Regions from separate parts of the Cobetia sp. ICG0124 genome, predicted to be linked through region 1. Evidence: predicted binding sites of a transcription regulator. Region 1 holds the regulator's gene; the other holds the start of a gene.
The links. The regulator sigma-54, encoded in region 1, starts transcription at its own class of promoters, with help from an activator protein. The targets are predictions, from matches to a motif close to TGGCACNNNNNTTGCTNT.
Positions count from the first base shown of each region.

Region 1 (7,654 bases):
TATCTGCAGGAGTCGCGCGCCTGATGCCACGTCTTCCCCGTCCCTCTCCGCGCCTGTGGCTGATGCTGCTGCTCCTGCTGGTCGGCGGCGTCATGGCCCTGATCGAGCAGCGCAACAGTCTGGAATCGACAGTGGATGTCGACGCCAGCAGTGATGAGCCGGATTACTATCTCGACGGGGCTGACATGACGCGCTTCGATGCGCGGGGAGTGTCGATCCAGTCGATGACCTCCCCGCACATCGAACACACGCCAGGCGATGACGTGACGCGTGCGCAGGCACCGAAGATCCGGACCAACGACAGCGAAGACCGTCGCTGGTACGCCACGGGTGACAGTGGCGTGTTGAGCGCCGGCGGCGACACCTTCACCCTCGAGGGCAATGCCAGACTGCGCCAGCCTTCGGACGCCTGGACACTGGACACCGACGTGCTGCATTACAGTCGTGAGCAGAATCGTGCCTGGAGTGACGTGCCGGTGGTGATCACCCAGAATGGTCAACGCGTCGAGAGTGATCGCTTCAGCGCTGACCTCTCTCAGGATTCCGCCCAGCTGGAAGGCCGCGTCCGCAGTACCCTGCAACCCGGCAAGGGCAAGAGCGATGCCGCCCGGGAAGCCGAGACTCTCGACACCGGCAATGACACCACCCGTGACGATGATGGCCGCGTCTCCAGCACCTTCGATGCCGCGCCGGCCCAGGATCAGTGAGCGCACCCCATGACTTCAACGACTCTCACGCCCTTGACGGTCTGGCGCCAGACACTCAGACCCGGTGTCATGGCCCTTGGCCTGGCACTTGGCATGACGACGCTTTCCCCGACCGCACTGGCGCTGGACAGCGATGCCAACCAGCCGATCAACATTGCCGCCGACTCACTGTCACTGGATGACAAGGCCGGCACAGCCACCTATACCGGTCGCGTGGAAATGCGCCAGGGCAGCATGAAGCTGGATGCCGCGCGCGTGGACATCAGTCGCGCCGACAGCGGCGAGATTTCCCTGGTCAAGGCCACCGGCCAGCGCGCCTACATGGAGCAGAAACCCGATACCGACGAGCGACTGGTCAAGGGCTGGGCGAATACCATTCGCTACCACGCGCTGGAACGTCGGGTGGAACTGGTCGGCGATGCCCGTCTGGAGAAAGGCGATGACACCTTCGAAGGTGGCTACGTGGAATACTTCCTGGACAAGCGCCAGGTCAATGCCAGCAATGGCACATGACTGCTGCCAGCCCACGTACCCTCAGCGCTCGTCATCTGGCCAAGGCCTACAAGGGTCGCAAGGTCGTCAAGGACATCTCGCTGGAAATCCGCCAGGGTGACATCGTAGGCCTGCTGGGCCCCAACGGGGCCGGCAAGACGACCTCGTTCTACATGATCGTCGGCCTCGTGCGCTCGGATGCCGGTAGCGTGACCATCGATGACCACGACCTGTCCGGCGCCGCCATGCATCAGCGGGCTCGCGCCGGCATCGGCTATCTGCCCCAGGAAGCCTCGATCTTCCGCAAGCTCTCGGTATCCGACAACATCATGGCGATCCTCGAGACGCGCAAGGACCTGGATCGCAACGGACGCAAGGCACGCCTGGAGGAGCTGCTCAACGAGTTCAGCATCACGCATATTCGTGACAGTGCCGGCATGAGCCTTTCCGGCGGGGAGCGCCGCCGCGTGGAGATCGCTCGCGCACTGGCCACCGAGCCAGACTTCGTGCTGCTCGATGAGCCGTTTGCCGGCGTGGACCCCATCTCGGTGGGCGAGATCAAGAGCATCGTGCGCCAGCTGCGCGACCGCGGTATCGGGGTGCTGATCACCGACCACAACGTGCGCGAGACACTCGACATCTGCGATACCGCCTACATCGTGGGCGATGGTCAGATCATCGCGCATGGCGACGCCGACACCATCCTCGCCAACCAGCAGGTGCGTGATGTCTACCTGGGCCATGAGTTCAAGCTCTAGTGCCACACCTCACTCGAACGCATGACGTCCATACCACCTTGGTGGCAACATGGCATGCAAGTTGCTTGAATATTCTCGACTGCCCCTTGTCAGTGCCCCGACCCACGGTATAGCGTAGATGCACGTTCCTTTGCCGTGAATGACAGACCCCATGAAACCCACCTTGCAGCTTCGACTCGGCACTTCCCTGACCATGACCCCGCAACTTCAGCAAGCGATCCAGCTGCTGCAGTTGTCGACGCTGGACCTGCGTCAGGAGATACAGCAGGCGCTTGAGTCAAACCCCATGCTGGAGCTTGACGAGGAATACGAGTCGCTGGATGTCGCGGAGACACAGGACAAGAGCGAGATCTCCACCTCCGAGACCAACAGCGAGATTCCTGAAGAATACCCTCTCGACAGTGACTGGTCGGACCTCTACCAGGATCACGCAGGCAGCCTGACCAGTTCCGGCAGCGGAAGCTCGAGCGAGGACGGGCCGGACTTCGATCGCAACACCAGTGTCGAAAGCCTGCAGGACCACCTGCGCTGGCAGCTGGCGATGACGGACCTCGATGCACGTGAACGCCAGATGGCGGAGAGTCTGATCGATGCGGTGGATGGGGCCGGCTACCTGAGCATGAGCCTGGACGAACTGGTCGATGGCCTGCGAGGTCAGGGACTGCCCGGCCTCAAGGCGTCGGAACTCGAGCAGGTCCTGCTGCGCCTTCAGCAGTTCGATCCCACCGGTGTGTTCGCTCGAGACCTGCGCGAATGTCTGCTGCTGCAGCTGGCCCTGCTGCCGGACGATCTGCCGCTGCTGGCCCAGGCCCGCCGTCTGGTGCGGCAATTCCTCGAGGCACTGGGCAATGACGATCGCAAGCTGCTCAAGCGTCGCCTGAGCCTGGATGATGATGAGCTGGATCACGTCATTCGTCTGGTACGGGCGCTCGACCCGCGCCCGGCGTCCGCCTGGGGCGAGCCTGCCAGTGATTACGTCATCCCGGACCTGCTGGTCCGTCATACGCGTCACGGCTGGCAGGTCGAGCTCAACCCGGAAGCGCTGCCCAAGCTGCGTATCCAGCCGGAATATGCCGCCCTCATCAAGCGGGCCGACAAGTCCGCGGACAACACCTTCCTCAAGGACAATCTTCAGGAAGCCCGCTGGCTGATGAAGAGCCTGTCCTCACGCAATGACACCCTGCTCAAGGTGGGCCGCGAGATCATGGCGCGCCAGATCGACTTCCTCGAGCAGGGGGAAGAAGGCATGAAGCCGCTGATCCTCGCCAACATCGCGGAAGTGGTCGAGATGCACGAATCCACCATCTCGCGGGTGACCACCCAGAAATATATCCACACCCCGAGAGGCGTGTTCGAACTCAAGTTCTTCTTCTCGAGTCAGGTGGGTGGCAGCGGCAACGGTGACGCGCATTCCAGCACCGCGATCCGCGCGCGCATTCGCAAGCTGATCTCGGAAGAACCGGCGCGCAAGCCATTGTCCGACTCACGCCTGGTGGATCTGCTGGCCAGTGATGGCATCGAGGTAGCGCGCCGGACGGTCGCCAAGTATCGCGAGGCCATGGGCATCCCCTCCTCCAGCGAGCGCAAGCGCTTGGCGTGATGCTCATGAAGAACCTGCTGATATCCCTCGCTGGGTTGAAGACAAGCCTTGCCCCACGATGCAGCGCAGCGTTGATCTTTGTTCAAAGCTTGGGCATTGTCGGGGTAGACGCTCGGTACACCGTGGCCGCGCGTTCAATCAGGGTTTGCTCGCAGTCAAAAAGGGTTACAATTCAAAGGCAACCCGCTGGATAAAGGAGCGTGTCCATGCAAGTGAATATCACCGGGCATCATGTGGAACTCACCGATCCTCTCCGCGATTATGTCAACGAGAAGCTCGCTCGCCTCGAACGGCATTACGACAACATCACCAATGTTCAGGTGACACTGTCGATCGAGAAGGAACGCCAACAGGCTGCCTGCACCCTGCACGCCGCTGGCGCCGACCTCCATGCCCTGGCAGAAGACCCCAACATGTACGCTGCCATCGACGCGCTCGCCGACAAGCTGGACCGCCAGCTGGTCAAACACAAGGAAAAGTCCCAGGCTCGCTCTCAGGGCACCGGGACCCGTTGACCTTCTGCCATGACACTTGATCAGATCCTTCCCCCCGAGCGCACGCTCTACGGCGTCCCCGGGGGGAGCAAGAAGCGGGTGCTGGAATTCTTCAGCACCTTCATTGCTCAGAACATTCCCAGCCTGGACAGCCAGGAAGTCTTCTCGCGCCTGATCGGGCGCGAGAGACTGGGTTCGACGGGTATCGGCCACGGCGTGGCCGTGCCACATGCACGCAGTCCACACTGCAAGACCCCCATCGCGGCGTTCATGAAGCTCGGTGACCCCATCGACTTTGACGCCATCGATGGCGAACCCATCGATCTGCTGTTCGTGCTGCTGGTCCCCGAGGAGGCAGATGACACCCATCTCACTCTGCTCGGCCAGGTGGCGGAACTGCTCAACTCGCCCACCAACCGGGCAGCATTGCGCCAGGCAGACAGTCAGCGAGCATTGTTCGATGCCCTGACCTCGGCCATCGCCGAATTGCCGGCGCGCTGAACCTCCGCTTTCACCTCATGCTGACCTCGCCCTGGGAGAGCACTCCATGAAGATCGTGATCATCAGTGGTCGCTCCGGTTCCGGCAAATCGATTGCCCTCCAGGCGCTGGAAGACATTGGCTACTATGCCATCGACAATCTGCCCGGCATGCTGCTGGCACCATTGGTCGAGCAGCTGGAAAAGGACAGCCCCACCCGCCGGCGCATCGCGGTCTCCATTGACGCGCGCAACCTCCCCGATGCCCTGAGTCGCTTCCCCGAACTGCTCGACAGCGTTCGTCAGAGCGGCATGGATGTGCAGGTCGTCTACCTGACCACGGACTCCCGTGTCCTGCTCGAACGCTATTCCGCGACCCGCCGCCGTCATCCGCTGACCCGTGACAATGACCGCACGCTGGCCGAGGCCATCGAGATCGAGCAGCAGACACTGGCCCCGATTCGTCAGAAGGCGGATCTGGTCATCGACTCGACCAACCTCAGCGTGCATGACCTGCGCTCGCGCATCACCGAACAGGTCGCGCAGCACAGCTCTCGTCATCTGACACTCACCTTCGAGTCCTTCGGCTTCAAGCATGGCGTGCCGACCGATGCCGACATGGTGTTCGATGCCCGCTGCCTGCCCAACCCCTACTGGGACATCAATCTGCGCAGCGATACCGGTCGTGATGACAGCGTGGCGGAATTCCTGCAGCGCTACCCGGACGTCAAGGCGATGCAGGATGACATCGCCGGCTGGCTGGAACGCTGGCTGCCCGCCTATCAGGCCAGCAATCGCAGCTACCTGACCGTTTCGGTGGGCTGTACCGGCGGCCAGCATCGCAGCGTCTATCTCTGCGAGCAGCTGGCCGAACATTTCGCCAAGCAGCTTCCGGAAGTGCGTCTACGCCACCGGGAACTGGGGATCCATACGGCCCTGGCGATCAGCGATACCCGTCAGGAGTCACACGATGCCCAGTCGTGAACTGGTTCTGACCAACAAGCGCGGGCTGCATGCTCGCGCTGCCACCAAGCTGGTCAACTGCTGTGCGCCCTTCGAGGCCACGGTCATGGTCAGTCACGGTGAGCGACGCGCCAACGCGGCCAACGTCATGGCGCTGCTGATGCTGGCAGCCCCGTGTGGCACGGCGCTGATCATCGATGTCGAGGGCGAACAGGCAGATGAGGCCCTGTCTGCGATCGAGTCCCTGTTCGAGGCGCGCTTCGAAGAGGAAGAATGACGCCGCCGCACCCCGTCTGACATCCCCCGCCCGCCGGCTTTCTGCCACTTTTTCCGCGCTGATTGCCCTATCGATAAGAAACAGTGTTTTCTTTTGTCGACGCGCCCCCCTGCGCCAATGGTAGAATCAACGCTGTCCTTCATGTCGACAGGGGAAGCCGACAGATGAGCAAGACGTCACGCAAACTCAAGCCAAGACTTGATCGCCTGTCACAGGCACTGGAAAGTGGCGAGCTGGATCAGGCAAGGCGCATGCTGAATCGCGGCCTGGCACCGGTGGACGTGGCCCACTTGCTGGAATCCTCCCCCCCAAGGAGCGCAACCTGCTCTGGGAGCTGGTCGACGCCGAACTTCAGGGCGATGTGCTCCAATACCTTGGCGAGGATATCCAGAGCGACTTCCTCAAGGACATGGATGCCGAGGACGTCCTGGCCGCCACCGAGAATCTGGAACCGGATGATGTCGCCGACATCCTCCAGCGGCTTCCGAATGCCGTGATTCTCGAAGTCCTCGACTCCATGGAGGCGCAGGAACGCCAGCGGGTCGAGACGGTGCTGTCCTATCCCGAGGACACTGCCGGCGGCTTGATGAACACGGACACCATCACCATCCGTCCGGACATCACCCTGGATGTCGTGTTGCGTTACATCCGCCGTCACGAGCGACTTCCCGATTCCACCGACACTCTGCTGGTCGTCTCGCGCCGCGATGAATTCATCGGCGCCCTGCCCATCAACCGCCTGCTGGTCTCTGACCCCGGTGTCACGGTGCGCGAGGTGATGGATACCGACAGCGTGGTGATTCCGGCATTGATGCCGGAGAGCGAGGTCGCCTCGCTGTTCGAGAAGCATGACCTGATCTCGGCGCCTGTCGTCGGCGGTGATGGCAATCTGCTCGGGCGCATCACCATCGATGACGTGGTCGACGTCATCCGCGGCGATGCCGAGCACCAGGTCATGTCGATGGCGGGGATGGACGAGGATGAAGATACCTTCTCCCCGGTGATGCGCACCTCCTGGCGTCGCGCCATCTGGCTTGGCATCAACCTGCTGACCGCCTTCATGGCGTCCGCCGTGATCGGGATGTTCGAGGGCACCATCCAGAAGATCACCGCGCTGGCGGTACTGATGCCCATCGTCGCCAGCATGGGCGGCATTGCCGGCTCACAGGCACTGACGGTACTGATTCGCGGCATCGCACTGGGACACGTCAAGAGTGGCAACGTGCGCTGGCTTCTCAAGCGCGAAATCATCGTCGCGGGGCTCAATGGCCTGCTGTGGGCGGTGGTGGTCGCCGGGATCGCCATCGTCTGGTTCGGTGATGTCCAGCTGGGGGCCATCATCGGTGCCGCCATCATGATCAATCTGTTGATCGCGGCCGTGACCGGGACATTGCTGCCGATACTGCTCAAGAAGCTCAATATCGACCCGGCCCTCTCCGGCAGCGTGATCCTGACCACCGTGACCGACGTGATCGGCTTCATGGCCTTCCTGGGCCTGGCGACCTGGCTCTATCTGTAATACGCCCGATGGATTCCAGTGACTGCTCCAGAAATTTCTGGACTCTCGCGCAGAGACAGAAGCGTCAGCGATCAGCCTTCCAGCTCATCGTCTTCACCTTCGGACATGCCGGCAACGGTCATGCCATCGATCAGCCAGCTGCCAGAGTGGATGCTGCCCCGGGTATCGACATCATCACCGACCGCCAGCAGATTGGCGGCCATGTCACGCAGATTGCCGGCGATCGTGAACTCCTCGACCGCGTGCTGGATCTCGCCATTCTCGACCCAGAAGCCCGAAGCGCCACGTGAGTAGTCACCGGTCACGCCGTTGACGCCCTGCCCCATCAGCTCGGTCACCAGCACGCCGGTGCCCATCTGCTTGAGC
Region 1 covers NZ_CP024893.1:2,610,137-2,617,790, forward strand. The annotation lists gene CU110_RS12240 (HAD hydrolase family protein) at 1-24, shown strand, start outside; gene lptC (LPS export ABC transporter periplasmic protein LptC) at 24-707, shown strand; gene lptA (lipopolysaccharide transport periplasmic protein LptA) at 717-1,220, shown strand; gene lptB (LPS export ABC transporter ATP-binding protein) at 1,217-1,957, shown strand; gene CU110_RS12260 (RNA polymerase factor sigma-54) at 2,109-3,557, shown strand; gene raiA (ribosome-associated translation inhibitor RaiA) at 3,764-4,072, shown strand; gene CU110_RS12270 (PTS sugar transporter subunit IIA) at 4,082-4,552, shown strand; gene rapZ (RNase adapter RapZ) at 4,599-5,513, shown strand; gene CU110_RS12280 (HPr family phosphocarrier protein) at 5,500-5,769, shown strand; partial or broken gene mgtE (magnesium transporter) at 5,934-7,288, shown strand; gene pmbA (metalloprotease PmbA) at 7,360-7,654, opposite strand, start outside.

Region 2 (7,654 bases), 1.4 Mb from region 1:
TGCCGAGCAATGCATAGGTGAACAGCAGCGCCACACCGCAGAACAGCGGGAAGGGTGACAACCAGTCCAGCGAACCGCCGCTGAAGTGAACCCCATCGAAGGCGATGCCCTGGATGTAGCCTCCCAGTGCGACGCCTTGACTGAAGGTGGCCAGCACCGAGCCGCCCACGAAGGCCTTGTCCCACCAGTGGCGACTCGCGTCCGAGGCCTTGAAGCGAAATTCGAAGGCGACACCGCGGAAGATGAGGCCGATCAACATGGCGACAAGGGGAATGCTCAGGGCTTCCAGCAAGACGGCGTAGGCCAGCGGAAAGGCTACAAATAGCCCGGCGCCGCCCAGCACCAACCATGTCTCGTTGCCATCCCACACGGGGGCCACGGTATTCATCATCACATCGCGGTCCACCTTTTCCTCCACCCACGGGAAGAGAATGCCGATGCCCAGATCAAAGCCGTCCATGATCACATACATCATCAGGCCGAACAGGATGATGCCCGCCCAGATGACAGAAAGGTCGATACCCATAGCGTTCATCGCTCCGGTCAGTGAGTGGTGCCGTCGAGAGATTCCTCGATGGCCGACAGTGGGCGGGATGGCGTGCGTGGCTTGCCGGGGCCGCCGCTGGGGGCGTGGCTGTCATCACCCGCCGGCCCTTTCTTGATCAGCTTGAAGAGGTAGTTGATCCCCGTGCCGAAGACGATGAAGTACACCGTGACAAAGGCCGTCAGGCTGATGCTGAGGTGAACGGCGCTGTGGGCAGAGACGGCATCTTCCGTTCTCATCAAACCGTAGATCACCCACGGCTGGCGGCCGACTTCGGTGGTGAACCAGCCCGCGAGTATCGCGATCAGACCGGCCGGCCCCATGGCGACGGCCAGCCTCAGCCAGCGCCGCGAGATAAAGAGCCTACCCTTGCGAGCCAGATAGACACCCGAGAGGCCGAGCAGAATCATCGCAAGGCCCAGGCCAACCATCAGGCGGAAGCTCCAGAACACGATGGTCGAATTGGGACGGTCCGCGGCGGGGAAGTCCTTGAGCGCCGGTACCTGCTTGTCGATGTCATGCATCAACAGCAGGCTGCCGAGAGCCGGGATCTCGAGCGCGAAGCGCGTCTCTTCGCGCTGCATGTCGGGCACACCGAACAGGATCAACGGCGTCGGTTCCCCATGGCTGTTGTCCCAATGACCTTCGATGGCCGCGATCTTGGCCGGTTGGTGCTTGAGCGTATTCAGGCCATGCATGTCGCCGACGAAGGCCTGCAGCGGGGCGGTCACCATCAACATCAGCACCGCCATGACCAGCATCTTGCGCACTTCCGGGGTGTCGCGTTTCTTGAGCAGCAACCAGGCGGCGGAGGCAGCGACGAACAGCGAGGTGCTCAGGAAGGAGGCCAGTGCCATGTGGGCCAGGCGATAGGGGAAGGAGGGGTTGAAGACGATCGCGAACCAGTCGACCGGCACGACGATGCCATCAATGACCTCGTGCCCCTGTGGGGTCTGCATCCAGCTGTTGGACGACAGGATCCAGAACATCGAGACCAGGGTGCCGAGTGCGACCATGCAGGTCGAGAAGAAGTGCAGGCCGCGACCGACGCGATTCCAGCCAAATAGCATCACGCCGAGGAAGCCGGCTTCGAGGAAGAAGGCGGTCAGCACTTCATAGGTCAGCAGTGGCCCGGTCACGCTGCCGGCAAAGGCCGAGAAACCGCTCCAATGCGTGCCGAACTGGTAGGCCATGACCAGTCCCGACACCACACCCATCGCGAAGTTGACCGCGAATATCTTCGACCAGAAATGATAGAGATTGCGGTAGACCTGTGTGCCTGTCTTCAACCACATGCCTTCCAGCACCGCCAGATAGCTGGCGAGGCCAATGGTGATGGCCGGGAAGATGATGTGAAACGAGATGGTGAAGGCGAACTGTATCCTGGCCAGGTCGATGGCCTCGGTGCCGAACATGGCAATGTCTCCTGAGTAGGCGGCAAGGGGGACGGCCCTGCCTGAATCTTCGCCGCTACTCTAGGGAGCCGCCTGATCCCATAACAGGCTCAGTTGTGCGAGAAAAAACCATATCAGTTGCGAGCTGAACCTTGGCTTGGCGTGAAATGCCCGTGAGCCAGTCAACCCGCCAGCCAGGCGGTATGGCAAGAATCCAGCAAGGCGAGCCGGACAGGAGGGGCCTCATCGCCCTAGGCGGCAGGCCCCGCCATGGCGGGCTCTGGCGCACTCTGCAGGGGCACACATGCGGCATCAGGGCAGGCAATCAAGGTGAGTAAAACGGTGCGCAATCAAGGCGTGGCAAGCGGCTCTCGAGCGAGTGATATGCACCGCAAAAGACTGTTTTGACGCAGCGGATAACGCGTGAAGACTGTGTGGCAAGGCGGCAGCAAGGACTGCGGTATTTGCGCGCACTCATGCGCACATACTCAAGGCGCTTCTCGCATCCTGCATATCGCATATCGCATATCGCATACAACCTGAGTGGTCCGCGTGTCAGGCTGCCTTGAGCAATTCACCCAATGTTTGCATGGCGCGCTCTGACGCCGCGTCCCACGGGTGGCCGTAGCTCAAGCGAATGCAATGCTTGAAGCCCTGGGTGGCCGAGAAGATGGGCCCCGGCGCCAGGCTGATGCCGTGGGCCAGTGCCTGCTGAAACAGGGCCAGCGAGTCGATGTGCTCGGGAAGCTCGCACCACAGGAAATAGCCCCCGTGGGGATGGGTAACGCGGGTGTCTGCAGGGAAGTAGCGATCAATGGCTGCCAGCATGGCCGTCTGCTGGGTCTCGAGCGCCAGGCGTAGCTTGCGCAGGTGGCGGTCGTAGCCGCCATGCTGGAGGTAGTCGGCCAGGGCCACCTGGGCAGGCAGCGATGGCGAGATGGTCGTCATCAGCTTGAGGCGCGAAATCTCCCGGGTATGCCGCCCCGCGGATATCCAGCCCACCCGATAGCCCGGCGCCAGGCACTTGGAGAACGACCCGCAGTGCATCACCAGGCCCTCGACATCCAGCGCCTTGACGGGCTGCGGGGGCGACACCTCGGCACGTTGATCGAAATAAAGCTCCGCGTAGACATCATCCTCCAGCATCGGCAGCTGATGACGGCAGAGCAGCGCATACAGTTGCGCCTTGCGCGCATCGCTCAAGCTGGCCCCCAGCGGATTCTGCAGATGGCTCATGAACCAGCAGGCCTTGATGGGCAGCGTCTCCAGACGATTCTCGAGCACCTCGAGATCGATCCCGTCGCGCGGGTGTACCGGAATTTCCACCGCGCGCAGCTTGAGCCGCTCAAGCACCTGAAGCGTGGCATAGAAGGCCGGCGCCTCGATGGCGACCAGGTCCCCGGTCTGGGTGACACATTGCAGGCCAAGATTGAGCGCTTCCATGGCGCCATTGGTGATCACCAGCGCCTCTGTCGGCAGCTGCATGCCGTTGACCATGTAGCGCTGAGCGATCTGTCGGCACAGGTCAGGATGGCCTGTGGTCATGTCGGAGATCACGGCATGCGATGACAGCTGGCGCAGCCCACGCGTCATGCTGGTCGCAAGCCGCGCGAGCGGAAAGAGCTCCGGGCTCGGGAAGGCAGAGCCGAAGGGCACGGTGTCGTTGTCGCGCAGTGAGCCCAGCACCGAGAACACCAGTTCACTGACGGCGACATCGGAAGGGGCTTGCTGCTGCAGGGCGACATGCGGCTCATCAAGTATCCGTGAGGCATTGTCGCGCACGAAATATCCCGAGCGCGGCCGCGCACTGATCAATCCCTGATTCTCCAGCAGGTAATACGCCTGGAAGACGGTAGAGGGGCTGATGCCATGCGCCTTGCTGGCCTGACGCACCGACGGCACGCGCTCACCCGGCGCGAGAATGCCGGTTCGAATCAGGTTGGAGATCTCGGCGGCAAAGCGTTCATAACGCTTCATGAGGGCTTTCCTGGAGGAGTCGGGGAGGCAAGGAGCTGGCACATCAATTGCACTACCTCAGTCGGGATAACAAGTACAACAAGATACGAGGGAATGTCGTGAACAAGAAAATTGCTGCCGCAATGCTGTCCGCCTGTGTCGGTTTCTCGCTGGCCAATGTCGCCCAGGCGGAAGAGGGGCCGATCAAGGTCGGCATCCTGCATTCACTGTCCGGCACCATGGCGATCAGTGAATCGACACTGAAAGACACCATGTTGATGCTGATCGAGAAGCAGAACGAGAAGGGCGGGCTGCTGGGACGCAAGCTGGAGCCCGTCGTGGTCGACCCGGCCTCCAACTGGCCGCTGTTCGCCGAGAAGGCGCGTGAACTGCTGGCGCAGGACAAGGTCGACGTGATCTTCGGCAACTGGACGTCCGTCTCGCGCAAGTCGGTGCTGCCGGTGGTCGAGGAGCTCAACGGCCTGCTGTTCTATCCGGTGCAGTATGAGGGCGAGGAGTCCTCGGAGAATGTCTTCTATACCGGGGCGGCGCCCAATCAGCAGGCGATTCCGGCAGTGGATTATCTGATGAACGATGTGGGCGTGGAGCGCTGGGTGCTGGCAGGCACGGACTATGTCTATCCGCGTACCACCAACAAGATCCTGGCCGCCTACCTCAAGTCTCACGGTGTGGCCGACGAGGATGTGATGGTCAATTACACGCCCTTCGGTCATTCCAACTGGCAGTCCATCGTCTCGGACATCAAGTCCTTCGGCAGCGCCGGCAAGAAGACGGCCGTGGTGTCCACCATCAACGGCGATGCCAACGTGCCGTTCTATCGTGAGCTGGCCAACCAGGGCATCGATGCCGAGGACATTCCGGTGGTGGCCTTCTCGGTGGGCGAGCAGGAGCTCTCGGGCATCGATACTGCACCGCTGGTCGGGCATCTCGCGGCCTGGAACTACTTCATGAGCGTGGACAGCGACACCAACTACGACTTCATCGATGAGTGGATCGCCTACACCGGCAAGGAAGATGCGGTCACCAATGACCCGATGGAAGCCCACTACATCGGCTTCAACATGTGGATGGAAGCCGCTCGCAAGGCAGGCAGTGTCGAGGTCGATGCGGTCAAGGACGCCATCATCGGCGTATCCGTTCCCAACCTGACCGGCGGCTACGCCACCATGATGCCCAACCATCACATCACCAAACCGGTGCTGATCGGCGAGATCCAGGACAACGGCCAGTTCTCCGTCGTCTGGCAGACCCCCTCCACCGTGGCAGGCGATGCCTGGTCGGACTATCTGGAAGGTTCCAAGGACCTGATCAGCGACTGGCGCAAACCGATGGAGTGCGGCAACTACAACGTCGTGACCCATTCCTGTGGGGCTCAACAGAACGTCGCCACGCAATGAGGCGTAGCACGTTCTGAGAGTGAGGCGGCGCGCATGTGAGCCTGCGTGCCGCCTCGCTGAGTGTCAGTCTCCGAGGTCGCGACGCCCTCGGAGACTGATGACGCCTTCGCGCGTTCACCATGGATGGCCTTCTTGATGTCTATCTCCGTTGCAACGATGTTCCGCTGGTGCTGGCAGAGGATGCTGCTGATCTGTCTTCTGTCATTCCCCCTGTTTGCCGCTGCCCAGTCCGAATCCGCGACTGGGCAGTCAGCGCGTCTGTCTGACGGCGCTGCCCAGACCTTGCTGACCCGACTTGCCGAGGCGCGCAATCCCGCCAAGCCGGCCGTGATCGATGAGATCGCCGTGAGCGGCGATGAGCGCGCGCGTGGCTGGCTGGAAGCCTTCTCCTCAAGCAAGCTGGCTCGCCTCAAGAGCGGCGAGCGCTTCCTGATCATCGACAGCAATCGCGGCCGCGAATGGGCCGTTTCCGACGCCCTGTCCGGCGACTCCGCCGGCAAGGTCTCGCGGCGTGAGCTCGAGACACTGCGCAGCAACAACTCGCTGCGTGGCCATATCGATGGTGTGTTGTCGATGATCGACCTGTTGTCCCCGGAGGCCGAGGTCCGGCTCGCGGCGGCGCGCGGCCTGCGCGGCAGTGTCGATGAGACCATGGCCGAGCGGCTGCCAAGCCTGATCGAGCAGGAAGCCGATGCTGATACCCGCGCCACCCTGGCGGAGGCGCTCGCCATCCAGCAGCTGGAAGCCAATGGCGACCCTGCGGCGCTGGAGACGCTGTCCGGCAGCCTGAATGCCGCGGCGATCGCCGCCATCAATGGTGCCGCGGCCAGTGATGACCCGCAGCTGGCCAAGGCCGCCCGGGTAGCACTGGCCGGTATCGAGCAGAAGCTCAAGCTCAACAGCGGGCTCGAGACGCTCTACTTCGGCCTCTCGCTGGGCTCGGTACTGGTGCTGGCTGCCATCGGGCTTGCCATCACCTTCGGTGTCATGGGCGTGATCAACATGGCGCATGGCGAACTGATCATGCTGGGCGCCTACACCACCTGGGGCATGCAGCAGCTGCTGCCCGGGCAGCCGGGGCTGGCACTGCTGCTTTCCATTCCCGCAGGCTTTCTGGTCGCGGCGGCGGTGGGCGTCATCATCGAGCGCAGCGTCATCCAGCACCTCAAGGGGCGTCCGCTGGAGACCTTGCTGGCCACCTTCGGCATCAGCCTGATCCTGCAGCAGCTGGTGCGTACCACCATCTCGCCCCTGAATCGCATCGTGGTCACGCCGGAGTGGATGAGCGGCTCGCTGATGATCAATGAGGCGCTGTCATTGACGCTCAATCGCCTCTACATCATCGGCTTCGCGCTGTTCGTGTTCGCCGGTTTGATGCTGATCATGCGCCGCACCCGTCTCGGGCTCGAGGTGCGGGCGGTGACCCAGAACCGTGCCATGGCGCGCTCGATGGGCATCAAGGCGACGCGTGTCGACATCATGACCTTCGCACTCGGCTCCGGCGTTGCCGGCCTTGCCGGTGTCGCGCTCTCGCAGATCACCAACGTCGGGCCGAACCTGGGCCAGAACTACATCATCGATTCCTTCATGGTGGTGGTGTTCGGTGGGGTCGGCAATTTGTGGGGCACGCTGGTGGCCGGCATGTCGCTGGGGCTGCTCAATCAGTTCCTCGAGCCCTGGGCGGGTGCGGTCCTCGCCAAGATCGTGGTGCTGGTGTTCATCATCCTGTTCATTCAAAAGCGCCCGCGGGGACTCTTCCCGCAGAAGGGCCGCGCCGCGGAGGGTTGATCCATGCCTGATTCACGTTCCTGGCTGGCGCGCCCCTTCACGGAGCGCTCCACCCAGATATTCCTGGCAGTCCTGACACTGTCGGTACTCGCGGTCACGCTGCTGCATGTGCTGCTGCCCGAGAGTAACCCGTTGCATGTCAGCACCTTCACCGTCACCTTGCTGGGCAAGTACCTGTGCTATGCGCTGCTGGCGGTGGCGGTGGATCTCGTCTGGGGCTACCTGGGCATCCTCAGCCTGGGCCACGGGGCCTTCTTCGCGCTGGGCGGTTACGCCATGGGCATGTACCTGATGCGCCAGGTGGGCGACCGCGGCGTGTATGGCAATCCGGAACTGCCGGACTTCATGGTCTTCCTCAACTGGCAGGAGCTGCCGTGGTTCTGGCAGGGCTTTGACATGCCCGGCTTCGCCTTCCTGATGGTGCTGCTGGCACCGGGGCTGCTGGCGCTGGTGTTCGGATTCCTGGCCTTCCGCTCCCGCGTCACCGGTGTCTATCTCTCCATCATCACCCAGGCGCTGACCTTCGCCTTGATGCTGGCGTTCTTCCGCAATGA
Region 2 covers NZ_CP024893.1:1,254,343-1,261,996, forward strand. The annotation lists gene cydB (cytochrome d ubiquinol oxidase subunit II) at 1-526, opposite strand, end outside; gene CU110_RS05800 (cytochrome ubiquinol oxidase subunit I) at 544-1,959, opposite strand; gene CU110_RS05805 (PLP-dependent aminotransferase family protein) at 2,494-3,915, opposite strand; gene urtA (urea ABC transporter substrate-binding protein) at 4,038-5,312, shown strand; gene urtB (urea ABC transporter permease subunit UrtB) at 5,448-7,100, shown strand; partial or broken gene urtC (urea ABC transporter permease subunit UrtC) at 7,104-7,654, shown strand, end outside.
Region 2: urtA (urea ABC transporter substrate-binding protein) is a predicted target of sigma-54. The motif match lies at 3,952-3,969, and genes of this name have one in related genera.